Regions from separate parts of the Pseudomonas sp. YA1 genome, predicted to be linked through region 2. Evidence: predicted binding sites of a transcription regulator. Region 2 holds the regulator's gene; each other region holds the start of a gene.
The links. Region 2 encodes sigma-54, which starts transcription at its own class of promoters, with help from an activator protein. Its sites were predicted from a motif close to ANTGGCATNNANNTTGCTNT; they were not measured.

Region 1: glnA (glutamate--ammonia ligase) is a predicted target of sigma-54. The motif match lies at 1,293-1,312, and genes of this name have one in related genera.
Region 3: AC4OR5_RS16005 (CmpA/NrtA family ABC transporter substrate-binding protein) is a predicted target of sigma-54. The motif match lies at 2,478-2,497, and genes of this name have one in related genera.

Annotation. Positions count from the first base shown of each region.
Region 1 is NZ_JBZWBG010000005.1:194,752-199,625, reverse strand. It holds gene thiI (tRNA uracil 4-sulfurtransferase ThiI) at 1-1,075, opposite strand, end outside; gene glnA (glutamate--ammonia ligase) at 1,412-2,821, shown strand; gene AC4OR5_RS08955 (hypothetical protein) at 2,969-3,373, shown strand; gene AC4OR5_RS08950 (mechanosensitive ion channel family protein) at 3,370-4,874, opposite strand, start outside.
Region 2 is NZ_JBZWBG010000004.1:157,043-161,916, forward strand. It holds gene AC4OR5_RS07055 (ZIP family metal transporter) at 1-85, shown strand, start outside; gene AC4OR5_RS07060 (HPr family phosphocarrier protein) at 182-454, opposite strand; gene rapZ (RNase adapter RapZ) at 484-1,344, opposite strand; gene ptsN (PTS IIA-like nitrogen regulatory protein PtsN) at 1,346-1,810, opposite strand; gene hpf (ribosome hibernation-promoting factor, HPF/YfiA family) at 1,824-2,132, opposite strand; gene AC4OR5_RS07080 (RNA polymerase factor sigma-54) at 2,210-3,703, opposite strand; gene lptB (LPS export ABC transporter ATP-binding protein) at 3,929-4,654, opposite strand; gene lptA (lipopolysaccharide transport periplasmic protein LptA) at 4,654-4,874, opposite strand, start outside.
Region 3 is NZ_JBZWBG010000010.1:137,486-142,359, reverse strand. It holds gene AC4OR5_RS16015 (polysaccharide lyase family 7 protein) at 1-358, opposite strand, end outside; gene AC4OR5_RS16010 (ANTAR domain-containing response regulator) at 588-1,166, opposite strand; gene AC4OR5_RS16005 (CmpA/NrtA family ABC transporter substrate-binding protein) at 1,183-2,391, opposite strand; gene acnB (bifunctional aconitate hydratase 2/2-methylisocitrate dehydratase) at 2,568-4,874, opposite strand, start outside.

The sequences.
Region 1 (4,874 bases), on a different contig from region 2:
GCTTGGCCTGGGTGGTCGGGTTCACCGAGATCACCCCGCAGTATTCCGGCATGTGCCGGGCGAACTCGGCGGTGCCGATCTGCCGGGCGGTGTCGATGATGTCCTGCTTGTGGCTGACGATCAGCGGGCGCAGCACCAGGGTGTCGGTAACCCGGTCGATCACCGAGAGGTTCGGCAGGGTCTGGCTGGACACCTGGGAGATCGCCTCGCCGGTCACCAGCGCGTCCAGCTCCAGGCGCTCGGCCACGCGGCTGGCGGCGCGCAGCATCATGCGCTTGAGGGTCACGCCCATATAGCTGTCGTCGACCTTGGTGAGGATCTCGCCGACCACTTCCTCGAACGGCACGCTGACGAACAGCACGCGCTGCGAGCGGCCGTACTTCTCCCACAGGTAGTGGGCGACTTCCATCACCCCCAGTTCGTGGGCGCGCCCGCCGAGGTTGAAGAACACGAAGTGGCTGATCATCCCGCGGCGCATCATCTGGTAGGCCGCCACGGTCGAGTCGAAGCCGCCGGACATCAGCACCAGCACCTGCTCCAGCGCGCCCAGCGGATAGCCGCCCAGGCCCGGATGCTGGCGATGGATGACGAACAGGCGGTCGAGGCGGATTTCCATCCGCACCTCGACTTCCGGCTGCTTCAGGTCGATCCCGGCAGCCCCGCATTCGCGGCGCAGGCCGCTGCCGACGTAACGCTCCACCTCCATCGAGGTGAACGCGTGCTTGCCGGCGCGCTTGCAGCGCACGGCGAAGGTCTTGCCGGCCAACTGGTCGCCGAAATGCGCCTTGCACTTGGCGAGGATGTCGTCGAAATCGCCCAGCGGATACTCGTGGACCTCGAGGAAATGACCGATGCCCGGGGTGCAGGTCAGGCGCTCGATCATCTCGCGCCTGGCCTTGGCGTCGACCACGGCGGTCTCTACCTCCAGGTTGTCCCACTCGCCCTCGACCTTCAGCTCCGGGTCCAGGTCGCGCAGCACCGCGCGGATGTTCTTCGCCAACTGCCGGATGAAGCGCTTGCGCACCGGCCGGCTCTTGATGGTGATTTCCTGGAAGGTCTTGACGATGAGTTTCATGCGAGGGACGCGAACGCGCGGGGCGACGGAAAAAAAGGGGCGGAATTATATCTGAAATTGCTCACGTATTGAGCAGAAATATGCACAGTTATTTTTGCTGCACCAAAATGGAATGATGCACCAACATGGAGCACCATAACGGTGCACCCGAAGGCCGCCCAGCTACCCTGAAGAAGACCTGGCCCCGCCAAACATGGGGCCCTGCCCGATTCCGGGCACTGGCACGCAACTTGCTCACTTGTGAGGCAGGTTGCCCTGGCGGAGTATTCCGGCCGGCATCACCCGATACTGGGGCACAGAAAAAGCTCCCAGCTCTAATCCCTCCTGGAGGACAGCATGTCGTACAAGTCGCACCAACTGATCAAAGACCATGACGTGAAGTGGGTAGACCTGCGCTTCACCGATACCAAGGGCAAGCAGCAACACGTCACCATGCCGGCTCGCGACGCGCTGGACGATGAGTTCTTCGAAGCCGGCAAGATGTTCGACGGCTCCTCCATCGCCGGCTGGAAAGGCATCGAAGCCTCCGACATGATCCTGATGCCGGACGACAGCACCGCCGTCCTCGATCCGTTCACCGAAGAGCCGACCCTGATCCTGGTCTGCGACATCATCGAGCCGAGCACCATGCAAGGCTACGAGCGCGACCCGCGCAACATCGCCAAGCGCGCCGAGGAGTACCTGAAGTCCACCGGCATCGGCGACACCGTGTTCGTCGGCCCGGAACCGGAGTTCTTCATCTTCGACGAAGTGAAGTTCAAGTCCGACATCTCCGGCTCGATGTTCAAGATCTTCTCCGAGCAGGCTTCCTGGAACACCGACGCCGACATCGAGTCCGGCAACAAGGGCCATCGCCCGGGCGTGAAGGGCGGCTACTTCCCGGTACCGCCGGTCGACCACGACCATGAAATCCGCACCGCCATGTGCAACGCCCTGGAAGAAATGGGCCTGGTGGTCGAAGTCCACCACCACGAAGTGGCAACCGCCGGCCAGAACGAGATCGGCGTGAAGTTCAACACCCTGGTCGCCAAGGCCGACGAAGTGCAGACCCTGAAGTACTGCGTGCACAACGTCGCCGACGCCTACGGCAAGACCGTGACCTTCATGCCGAAGCCGCTGTACGGCGACAACGGCTCGGGCATGCACGTGCACATGTCGATCTCCAAGGACGGCAAGAACACCTTCGCCGGCGAAGGCTATGCCGGCCTGTCCGAGACCGCCCTGTACTTCATCGGCGGCATCATCAAGCACGGCAAGGCCCTGAACGGCTTCACCAACCCCTCGACCAACTCCTACAAGCGCCTGGTCCCGGGCTTCGAAGCTCCGGTGATGCTGGCCTACTCGGCGCGCAACCGTTCCGCCTCGATCCGTATCCCCTACGTATCCAGCCCGAAGGCCCGCCGTATCGAAGCGCGCTTCCCGGACCCGGCAGCCAACCCCTACCTGGCCTTCGCCGCGCTGCTGATGGCCGGCCTGGACGGCATCCAGAACAAGATCCACCCCGGCGATGCCGCCGACAAGAACCTGTACGACCTGCCGCCGGAAGAGGCGAAGGAAATCCCGCAGGTTTGCGGCAGCCTGAAAGAGGCGCTGGAAGAACTCGACAAGGGCCGCGCGTTCCTGACCAAGGGCGGCGTGTTCACCGACGAGTTCATCGATGCCTACATCGAGCTGAAGAGCGAAGAAGAGATCAAGGTGCGCACCTTCGTGCACCCGCTGGAATACGACCTGTACTACAGCGTCTGATCCAACGTTTCCTATAACAACGAGTCACCCTCTTGAGGCCTCCTTCGGGAGGCCTTTTTTATGGGCCGGCCCATGGAGAAAAGCAAAGTTCGCCGCGCCGTTCGGTTAGACTTGCCGCGCTCCCCGCCCCAAGGATAAGGACCGTCCATGCGTCACTCTCTCTGGCTCCTGCTCGCCGTCGTCCTCAGCCTGCCCGCCCAGGCCGGCACCGAATGCCGCGATATCCACGACCGCGACCTGCGGCGCATGTGCAACGCCCTGGAGCGCGGCGACAGCGGGGATTGCGGCGACATCGACAGCCGCGACCTGCGGCGTTACTGCGGCGCGCTGCTGGCGCCGGGACAGCGCTACGACTGCGACGACATCCGCGACGGCGACACGCGCCGCCAGTGCCGCGCCATCGTCCGCGGCGACCGCAAGCGCTGCGACGACATCGACAGCCGCGACATGCGCCGCCAGTGCCGGGCCGTGGTATCGCGTGCGCCGTGGCAGTGCGACGGCATCGACGACCGCGACATGCGCCGCATCTGTCGGGTCATCCTGTCGCGCTAGATGCCACCGTCCGCCGGCGTGCCCTGCTCGTCCGGTTCCGCGGATTTCGCCTTGGGCGCCCGGCTCAACTGTACGTTGAGACGCGGCATGGACAGTTCGAGGCCGGCCTGGTCGAGGCGCCGACGCAGGCGCAGGTTGAACGCCCGCTGGACCTCCCACTGCTTGATCGGCGCGGTCTTGAAGCGGAAGCGCAGGATCGCCTGGCCGTTGTCGAAACTCTCCACGCCCTGCAATTCCATCGGCGACCACAGGTTGCGGTAGACCGCCGGGTCGCTGCGCAGCTCCATCGCGACCTCGCGCACCAGCGCCACCGCGTCGTCGATCGGCATGCTCGCCGGCACCGGCCAGCGGAACATCGCGTAGCCGAACTGGCGCGAGTAGTTCTTGATGCTCTTGATCTCGCTGAACGGGATGGTATGCACCACGCCGTCCAGGTCGCGCAGGCGCACGGTACGGATGGTCAGGCCCTCGACCGTGCCAAGGTGGCCGCCGACGTCGACGTAGTCGTCGATCGACAGCGAGTCCTCGATGATGATGAACAGGCCGGTGATCAGGTCCGCCACCAGCGACTGCGCGCCGAAGCCGATGGCCAGGCCGATCACGCCGGCACCGGCCAGCAACGGGGTGACGTTCATGCCCATGTTGGCCAGGGCGACGATCAGGGCGATCACCGCGATGGTGGCGAACAGTACGTTGCGGATCAGCGGCAGCATGGTCAGCGCGCGGGTGTTCGGCCGGCTCTTGCCGCCCAGGCCGAGGCTGTGCTGGATCGCGGTATCGGTGAGGATCCAGATCAGCCAGGCGACCAGCAGGGTGGTGCCGAAGCTGACCACCTTCATGCTGATCTGCTCGCCCTCGCCTTCCGCATAGCGAATCAGCGACATGCCCCAGACGCGCAAGGCGACCTCGATGAAGAACAGCACCACGAAGATGTGCAGCAGGGTGTAGCCGAAGCTTTGCAACTGCTCGATGTACGGCGCGCTGCGGCGCGGGCCGGCGCCGACCCGACTGGAACGGCGGCGGATCAGCCCGATCACGGTCATCGCCACCACCGCCAGCACCGCGCAGACCAGCGCCCGGCGCAACGCCGAACTGCTGTCGCCGGCGGAAACGAAGGTGGCGAACAGGGAAATCCCCACCAGCACCAGCACCGGCACGAACCACAGCGAGCCGACCAGTTGCACCAGGTCGTGCAGGCTACGGCGCTTGAGGCGGCGCTCCAGCGGCTGGTTGCGGATCAGGTGGGCGATCGGCCGGCGGAAACGCATCACGAACAAGGCGGTGAACAGCGCGGCGCTGGCGTTGGCCAGGGTACTCAGGCAGATCGAGGTGTGCTCGCCGAGGCCGGCGATCAGCCGCGGATCGTGGGCGACCTCGCCCAGCGCGGCGAGGCTGCCGATCAGCCACAACGGGCGGAACGCCTGGCGCCGCAGGATATCCAGGGCGCGCTGGCGGTGCGGGCCGCTGAGCAGCGAGAGGGAAATCACGCACAGCGCGGAGA
Region 2 (4,874 bases):
CCGCCAGGGACATGCCGCCGAGGCTACGCTGGGCCTGGTGTTCGGCTTCTGCCTGATGATGGTGCTGGATACCGCGTTGGGCTAGGGGACTCATCCGACCCGCGCTGAATTGACGCCGGCCGCAATCGCCGGAAAGGAAAAGCCGCCAGTTGGCGGCTTTTTCGTTGTCTCTGGGAAGAGGCTACTCGCCTTCGTCGAAACGGTTGTTGATCAGTTCGACCAGCGCGTTCAACGCCTCGTCTTCCTGTTCGCCTTCGGTATGCAGGTGCAGGTTGGTGCCCTTGCCGGCAGCCAGCATCATCACGGCCATGATGCTCTTGCCGTCGACGCAGCTTTCAGGATTGCGGCCGACCCGGACCTGGCAAGGGTAGCGCCCCGCGACGCCGACGAACTTGGCCGCCGCGCGGGCGTGCAGACCGAGCTTGTTGATGATGGTGATCTCGAGGGCGGGCATCTTGGGGAGTCTGTCCTTCTTGTTATGGGCTAGCTGCTGAGATCGCGGTGGCGAATCTGCACGTTCTTCAGGGAATCCCTGAGTGCAGCGCCAATCCGCTCGGCGAGGTAGACCGAACGATGGTGCCCGCCGGTACAGCCTATCGCAACTGTTACATATGAGCGGTTACTGGCGGCGAAGCGCGGCAGCCATTTGTTCAGGTAGCCGACGATGTCCTGGTACATTTCCTCGACGTCCGGCTGGGCGGCCAGATACTCGCGGACTTCCGGCTCCAGCCCCGAATGATCGCGCAACTCGGGCTTCCAGTAGGGGTTCGGCAGGCAGCGCACATCGAACACCAGGTCGGCGTCGACTGGCATGCCGCGCTTGAAGCCAAAGGATTCGACGAGGAACGCAGTGCCGGGTTCCGGCTTGTTCAACAGGCGCAGTTTGATGGTGTCGCGCAGCTGATAGAGGTTGAGGCTGGTGGTGTCCAGCTTCAGGTCGGCGAGGTCGGCGATCGGTCCGAGCAATTGGCTCTCGTCGCCAATCGCCTCCGCCAGCGAACGGGTGTCGGTGGTCAGCGGGTGGCGCCGGCGGGTTTCCGAGAATCGTTTGAGCAGCGTCTCGTCGTCGGCGTCGAGATACAGCACATCGCAGTTGATGTGGTTGTCCCGCACTTCCTGCAACAGTTCGGGGAAGCGCTGCAACTGGCTGGGCAGGTTGCGGGCGTCGATCGACACCGCCACCTGTGGCTGCAGTAGCTCCGTGTGCAACAGGGCGCGCTGCGCCAGGTCGGGAAGCAGGCTGGCGGGAAGGTTGTCGATGCAATAGAAACCGTTGTCTTCGAGGACGTTCAGGGCGGTGCTCTTGCCCGAGCCCGAGCGGCCGCTGACGATGATCAGGCGCATGTCATTGCCCGTTCTGTACGTCTACCACGATCTGATAAAGCGCCTCGGCAGTGGGAGCGCTGCGCAGGCGGTCGCGTACGTCGGCACGGTCGAGCATGGCGGCGATCTGCCGGAGCAGTTCGAGATGTTCTTCGGTCGCGGCCTCCGGTACCAGCAGGACGAAGAGCAGGTCGACCGGCGCGCCGTCCAGCGCGTCGAAGTCCACGGGAGCATCCAGGTGCAGCACGGCGCTGATGGGGCTCTGGCAGCCAGACAGGCGGCAGTGCGGAATGGCGATGCCATTGCCGAAGCCGGTGGAGCCGAGTTTTTCCCGGGCCACCAGGTTTTCGAAGATGGTCTGGGCGTCGAACTCCGGCAGCTCCCTGGCTACCAGGTTGGCGATTTGTTCGAGTACGCGTTTCTTGCTGCCACCCGGCACGTTCACGAGGGAACGGCCGGGGGTCAGGATTTGCTCAAGTCGGATCATAGGGGAGGGGAGATCAGCGGGCGCCTACGCCTTGCTGCCGTTCGAGATACTTCTCTTTGTGTTTGATCAGTTGACGGTCGAGTTTGTCGATCAGCAGGTCGATGGCCGCGTACATGTCCTCATGTTCCGCATTGGCTACGATCTCGCCACCGGCGATGCGCAGGGTAGCTTCGATCTTCTGCTTCAGTTTCTCGACCTCCATGATCACCTGAACATTGGTGATCTTGTCGAAATGGCGCTCCAGACGGCTCAGTTTCTCGCCGACATAGTCGCGCAGGGCGTCGGTCACATCCAGTTGATGGCCACTGATGTTGACTTGCATACCGCGTTCTCCTTGTTGCCCGTGTGTAAGTGGCAGGTTAGCAACCTGCCTCCGGAACACCTTGGCGTGGATCAACGTCACACCAGTCGCTTGCGCTCGCTCGAAGGGGCTATGCCCAGGGATTCGCGGTATTTGGCGACGGTGCGGCGAGCCACTTGAATGCCCTGTGCCTCCAGTAAACCAGCGATCTTGCTGTCGCTCAATGGCTTTTTCGCATTTTCCGCGGCCACCAGTTTCTTGATGATCGCGCGGATCGCGGTGGACGAGCATTCCCCGCCTTCAGCGGTACTGACGTGACTTGAAAAGAAATATTTCAGCTCGAAAATGCCACGCGGCGTATGCATGTATTTCTGCGTGGTGACCCGCGAAATGGTCGATTCGTGCATGCCCACCGCTTCGGCGATGTCATGCAGGACCAGCGGCTTCATGGCTTCTTCGCCGTAGTCGAGGAAACCGCGCTGGTGCTCGACGATCTGGGTGGCGACCTTCATCAGCGTTTCGTTGCGGCTCTGCAGGCTCTTGATGAACCAGCGGGCTTCCTGCAACTGGTTGCGCATGAAGGTATTGTCGGCGCTGCTATCGGCGCGGCGGACCATGCCGGCGTAGGTGGCGTTGACGCGCAGGCGCGGCATCGCCTCCTGGTTCAGCTCGACCAGCCAGCGCTCGTTGTCCTTGCGCACGATGACGTCGGGGACGATGTATTCGGCTTCGCTCGATTCGATCTGCGAACCGGGCCGGGGATGCAGGCACTGGATCAGCTCGATGACCTGGCGCAGTTCGTCTTCCTTGAGCTTCATGCGCCGCATCAATTGGCTGTAGTCGCGGCCGCCGAGCAGGTCGAGGTAGTCGGATACCAGGCGCAGCGCTTCGTTCAGCCAGGGCGTGGTGGACGGCAACTGGCGCAGTTGCAGCAGCAGGCACTCGCGCAGGTTGCGGGCGCCGATGCCGGCGGGTTCCAGTTGCTGGATGCGGCGCAGCACGACTTCCACTTCGTCGAGCTCGACGTCCAGTTCCGGATCGATGGCGGCGAGGATTTCTTCGAGGGACTCTTCGAGGTAGCCATCGTTGTTGATGCTATCGATGATGGTCACCGCGATCATCCGATCGGTGTCCGACATCGGTGCCAGGTTGACCTGCCACAGCAGGTGGCTGTGCAGGCTCTCGCCGCTGCTGGTGCGCGCGGTGAAGTCCCATTCGTCATCGTCATTGCTGGGCAGGCTGCTGGCGCTGGTCTGGTAGATGTCTTCCCAGGCGGTATCCACCGGCAACTCGCTGGGTATGCGTTCGCTCCACTGGTCGTCGTCGAGGCTTTCGACGCTGGGCGTGGTGCTTTCCTGGAGAGGGCTCTCCTGGGGCGCGCTGGCCGCCTGTTCGGCGCCATCGGCGAGGGGGTCGCTGTTGTCGAAATCGTCGCCGTCTTCCTGGCGTTCGAGCATGGGATTGGATTCCAGCGCTTCCTGGATTTCCTGCTGGAGGTCCAGGGTGGATAGCTGGAGGAGGCGTATGGCCTGTTGCAGCTGCGGCGTCATCGTCAGCTGCTGGCCCATCTTGAGGACTAGCGATGGTTTCATGGCTGAGGGCTTAGTACCTTATTCGCTGGTACCGGATGGCACCATCCACTACTACGGGTGCCGAGGTGGCGGCACCGCCAGGAAGCAAATTATATGCCTGAATTTTCGTACTTTGCCTAGGGTTGCTCTGAATAAATCATCCGCTCCAGGCGGCACTCGTGGTTGCGAAACCGCGGGCGAGCGGAACCGCTCCGGCGAGGCCGGAGGGCGCGCTAGGAGATTTCTTCAGAGGCGGAACTCGTGCCCCAGGTAGACTTCCTTGACCAGGTCGTTGGCGAGGATGCTCTCGGCATCCCCCTCCGCGATCAACTGCCCATCATTGACGATATACGCCGTTTCACAGATGTCCAGGGTCTCGCGGACGTTGTGGTCGGTGATGAGGATGCCGATACCCTTCGCCTTGAGGTGATGGATGATCTGCTTGATGTCGCCGACCGAGATCGGGTCCACGCCGGCGAAGGGCTCGTCGAGGAGGATGAATTTCGGCGCGCTGGCCAGGGCGCGGGCGATTTCCACCCGGCGTCGTTCGCCGCCGGACAGGCTCATGCCGAGGTTGTCGCGGATGTGGTGGATGTGGAATTCCTGCAGCAGGCCTTCCAGGGCTTCCTTGCGACCGTTGCGATCGAGGTCGCTGCGGGTCTCGAGGATCGCCATGATGTTGTCGGATACCGACAACTTGCGGAAGATCGAGGCTTCCTGCGGCAGGTAGCCGATGCCGGCCCGGGCGCGCCCGTGCATCGGCAGGTGGGTGACGTTCTGCTCGTCGATGCGGACCACGCCCTGGTCGGCCTGGACCAGGCCGACGATCATGTAGAAGCAGGTGGTCTTGCCGGCACCGTTCGGACCGAGCAGGCCGACGATCTGCCCGCTATCGATGGACATGCTGACGTCGCGGACGACTTGCCGGCCTTTATAGCTTTTGGCCAGGTGCTGGGCTTTGAGCGTTGCCATTACTGGGCCTTTTTCTTCGGCTGGATGACCATGTCGATGCGCGGGCGCGGGCTGGTCACCTGGGAGCCGGTGGCACGACCCGCGTTGACGATCTGGCGCTGGGTGTCATAGACGATCTTCTCGCCTTCGAAGGTGTTGCCTTCCTGGATCACCTTGGCCTGGTCGATCAGCACGACCCGGTTCTGCGTGACGAAGTACTGGATGGTCAGGCCATAGGCCT
Region 3 (4,874 bases), on a different contig from region 2:
GCTTCACCAGAGGTTCGCCGTCGTCGGTCTGTGGCGACTTGCTGTGGATCTGGCCGATGATCACCTTGTTCTTCGAGGGGACCTTCTCGACGCTCATGGTCACCCGCAGTTCGTTGTCGGCCTGCCAGTAGTACCAGTTGTCGAGGCTGCCGTCGGCCTGGGTTTCGCGCAGTTCGGTGCGAGGATAGGTGCTGTCCTCGGTGTGCGAGCCGTCGATGGGCACCCAGAAGACCAGGCCGCCATCGTTGCCTTGCTGGAAGTACCGGCTCTGGTAGCCGTTGTTGAGTTGCTGGGTGGTGATCACCTGCGGGGTGGGTTCGGTGGGAATGGTAAGGTTCCAGGTGCTGAGATCGATCATGCTGAGCATCTCCTGACCGCTGAGTCGGCGGTGCGGTTCGGGCGGACGCCTGCGGCTCCTAGCCCTGGGCGTCCACTGCGGGCCTCCCTGGTCATGCTAGTCGAGGGTGGCGAGGGGGTAGCTCCCAGAACGGATAGGGCCGTTCCGGGCGCACGAGCATAGCCGCGCCGCTCTGCGCCGGGGGCCAGCAGGGTGGCTGGCGATATGATCGCCAGCTGCCCAGCCGGATTCAGCCGCCGAGCATGTCGTGCATGGCGATGATCTGCTCGGCGACTTGGATCAGCTTCTGCTGGCGGCTCATGGCCTGGCGCCGCATCAGCGTGTAGGCCTCCTCCTCGCCGCAATGCTTCATCTTCATCAGCAGGCCCTTGGCCAGCTCGATGCGCTTGCGTTCGGCCAACTGCGCCTCGCGCGCCTGCAGTTGAGCGCGCAGCGCCTGGTCGCTCTCGAAGCGCGCCATGGCGACGTCGAGGATCGGTTGCAGGCGGCTGGCCTGGATGCCTTCGACGATGTAGGCGCTGACCCCGGACTGGATGGCGCGGCGCATCACTCCCGGATCGTGCTCGTCGGTGAACATCACGATCGGGCGCGGCTGGTCGCGGCTGACCAGGCAGACCTGCTCCATCACGTCGCGGCCGGGAGACTCCGTGTCGATCAGGATCACGTCGGGACGCAGCGCTTCGACGCGCGCCGGCAGGTCGATGGTCAGCCCCGACTCGTCCACCACTTCGAAACCGCTCTCGAGCAGGGCGGCCCTGAGGCGTCCGACTTTCTTCGGCGTGTCGTCGATCAGCAGGATACGCAGCATGGCGGGCGCACCAGGGTCAGAGGTCGATGCCCTGGCCGGTTTCGGCCAGGGCGTGGATCGGGAAGCTGCGGGCGTAGCCGGCGGGGTCGCTGCCGTCCCAGATACGCCCGTCGATCAGCGTCGAGCGGCGCATGTCGGCGCCGTCCAGGCACAGGCCAAGGGCCGTCGCGGCATCGCGGTACAGCGCGGTCTGCTGGACCCTGCGGGCGATGCCCAGGTAGTCCGGGTCTTCGCGCAGCAGGCCCCAGCGGCGGAACTGAGTCATGAACCACATGCCATCCGAGAGCCAGGGCCGGTTGACTTCGCCGTCGGCGTAGAAGCGCAGCGGATGCGGGTCCTGCCAGGCGTTGCCGAGGCCGTCCTGGTAGCGGCCGAAGAAGCGCGGCTGGATCGCGCCGAGCGGAGCGTCGACATAGTCGCAGCCGCTGATCAGTTGCGCGGTGCCCAGGCGGTTCTCGGCGTTCTGTTCGATGAAGCGGCTGGCGTCGAGGACCGCCATGACCAGCGCGCGGGCGGTGTTCGGGTAGGCGTCGACGAAGGCGCGGGTAGTGCCGAGGACCTTTTCCGGGTGGTCCGGCCAGATCGCCTGGCTGGTGGCGATGGTGAAGCCCTGGCCCTGGTCCACGGCCAGGGCGCCCCAGGGGCCGCCGGCGCAGAACCCGTCGATGCGCCCGGCCTGGAGATGGCCGACCATCTGCGCCGGTGGAACCACCACGCTGTGCACGTCGTGCAGCGGATGCAGACCGATGCTCGCCAGCCAGTAGTTCAGCCAGAGCGCGTGGGTACCGGTGGGAAAGGTCTGCGCCAGGGTCAGGCGTGCACCATTCTGGCGCCGATGCCGGAGCAGTGCCTCCGCACTGGTCACGCCAGCCTGCTTCAGCGGTTCGGAAAGATTGATCGCCTGGCCGTTCTGGCACAGTCCCATGAGCACCGCCATCTCGCTTGCCGCGCTGCCGCCGAGGCCGAGCTGGACGCCGTAGACCAGCCCGTACAGGCACTGCGCGGCATCCAGCTCGCCGCTGAGCAGCTTGTCGCGCAAGGTGGCCCAGGACGGTTGGCGCCTGAGATTGAGCGTGAGGCCGTAGGGCTGGGCGAAGCCCTGGGTGGCGGCCACGATCAGCGAGGCCGAATCGGTCAGCGCCATGAAACCGATGTCCAGGGCGCTCTTTTCCGGTGCGTCGGAACCGCCGGCCCAGGCCTGGCTGCGTATCGCTCTGTCTGTCATCACCACCTCGAGTGCGGGAGGGCGGCGCGGCCGTCCCGTTTTCCAGTGCGCCGGCGCCGTCGTCGGCGCGCTTTTCCATAGCTGCCACAGCAAGCGCTATGCCAGGCGGCGCGGGGGTTTTCGCCGGGCAAGAAAAAGCCCCGCACGGGGCGGGGCTTGTTCGACGCGTCGCTGGATCAGGCCTGGACGACCGGGATCTTGGCGTTCGCAGCCGCTTCGCGGAACTCGGCGATCTGGTCGAAGCTGAGGTAGCGGTAGACGTCGGCAGCCATGCTGTCGATGTCCTTCGCGTAGGCCATGTACTCCTCCACGGTCGGCAGTTTGCCGAGGATCGAGGAGACCGCCGCCAGCTCGGCCGATGCCAGGAACACATCGGTGGCATCGCCCAGACGGTTCGGGAAGTTACGGGTCGAAGTGGAGACCACGGTGGAACCGGTCTGGACGCGAGCCTGGTTGCCCATGCACAGCGAGCAGCCCGGCATTTCCATGCGCGCGCCAGCCTTGCCGTAGATGCCGTAGTAGCCTTCCTCGGTCAGCTGGTGGGCGTCCATCTTGGTCGGCGGAGCCAGCCACAGACGGGTCGGGATGCCGCCCTTGACCTTGTCCAGCAGCTTACCGGCGGCGCGGAAGTGGCCGATGTTGGTCATGCAGGAGCCGATGAACACTTCATCGATCTTGCGGCCCTGTACGCTCGACAGCAGGCGCGCGTCGTCCGGATCGTTCGGCGCGCAGAGCACCGGCTCCTTGACGTCGGCCAGGTCGATCTCGATCACCGCGGCGTACTCGGCGTCCTTGTCGGCTTCCAGCAGCTCCGGCTTGGCCAGCCAGGCTTCCATCGCCTGGGCGCGACGCTCCAGGGTGCGCGGGTCGCCGTAGCCTTCGCCGATCATCCAGCGCAGCAGGGTGATGTTGGACTTCAGGTACTCGGCGATCGCCTGTTCCGGCAGCTTGATGGTGCAGCCGGCGGCGGAACGCTCGGCCGAGGCGTCGGACAGCTCGAAGGCCTGTTCCACGGTCAGGTCGTTGAGGCCTTCGATCTCGAGGATGCGGCCGGAGAAGATGTTCTTCTTGCCTTTCTTCTCGACGGTCAGCAGGCCCTGCTGGATCGCGTAGTAAGGGATCGCATGGACCAGGTCGCGCAGGGTGATGCCCGGTTGCAGCTTGCCCTTGAAGCGCACCAGCACCGACTCCGGCATGTCCAGCGGCATCACGCCGGTGGCGGCGGCGAAGGCCACCAGGCCGGAGCCGGCCGGGAACGAGATGCCGATCGGGAAGCGGGTGTGCGAGTCGCCGCCGGTACCAACGGTATCGGGCAGCAGCATGCGGTTCAGCCAGCTGTGGATGATGCCGTCGCCCGGACGCAGCGACACGCCGCCACGGGTCATGATGAAGTCGGGCAGGGTGTGGTGGGTCTTGACGTCGATCGGCTTCGGATAGGCCGCGGTGTGGCAGAAGGACTGCATCACCAGGTCGGCGGAGAAGCCGAGGCAGGCGAGGTCCTTCAGTTCGTCGCGGGTCATCGGGCCGGTGGTGTCCTGGGAACCGACGGTGGTCATCTTCGGTTCGCAGTAGGTGCCCGGGCGCACGCCCTGGCCTTCCGGCAGACCGCAGGCGCGGCCGACCATTTTCTGCGCCAGGGTGAAGCCCTTGCCGCTATCGGCCGGTGCTTCCGGCTTGCGGAACAGGTCGGAGGCGCCCAGGCCCAGCTCGGCGCGGGCCTTCTCGGTCAGGCCACGGCCGACGATCAGCGGGATACGGCCGCCGGCGCGGACTTCGTCGAGCAGGACCGGGGTCTTCAGCTCGAAGGTGGTGACCACTTCGCCGCTGTCGTGGCGAACGACCTTGCCTTCATAGGGGTATACGTCGATGACGTCGCCCATGGCCAGGTTGGTGCAGTCGAACTCGATCGGCAGGGCGCCGGCATCTTCCATGGTGTTGTAGAAGATCGGCGCGATCTTGGTGCCGAAGCAGAAGCCGCCGGCACGCTTGTTCGGCACGAACGGAATGTCGTCGCCGAAGAACCACAGCACCGAGTTGGTGGCGGATTTGCGCGAGGAACCGGTGCCGACCACGTCGCCGACGTAGGCGACCGGGAAGCCCTTGGCCTTGACCGCTTCGATCTGCTTCAGCGGACCGACCGAACCCGGCTGGACCGGCTCGATGCCGTCGCGGGCCATCTTCAGCATGGCCAGGGCGTGCAGCGGGATGTCCGGGCGCGACCAGGCGTCGGGGGCCGGGGAGAGGTCGTCGGTGTTGGTTTCGCCGGGGACCTTGAATACGGTGAGCGTCAGCTTTTCCGGGACTTCCGGCTTGGCCTTGAACCACTCGCCATCGGCCCAGGATTGCAGCACGGACTTGGCCGCGGCATTGCCCTTCTTGGCGCGTTCGGCGACGTCGTGGAAGGCGTCGAACATCAGCAGGGTGTGCTTCAGCTGTTCGGCGGCGGTGTTGGCCAGTTCGGCGTCGTCCAGCAGTTCGACCAG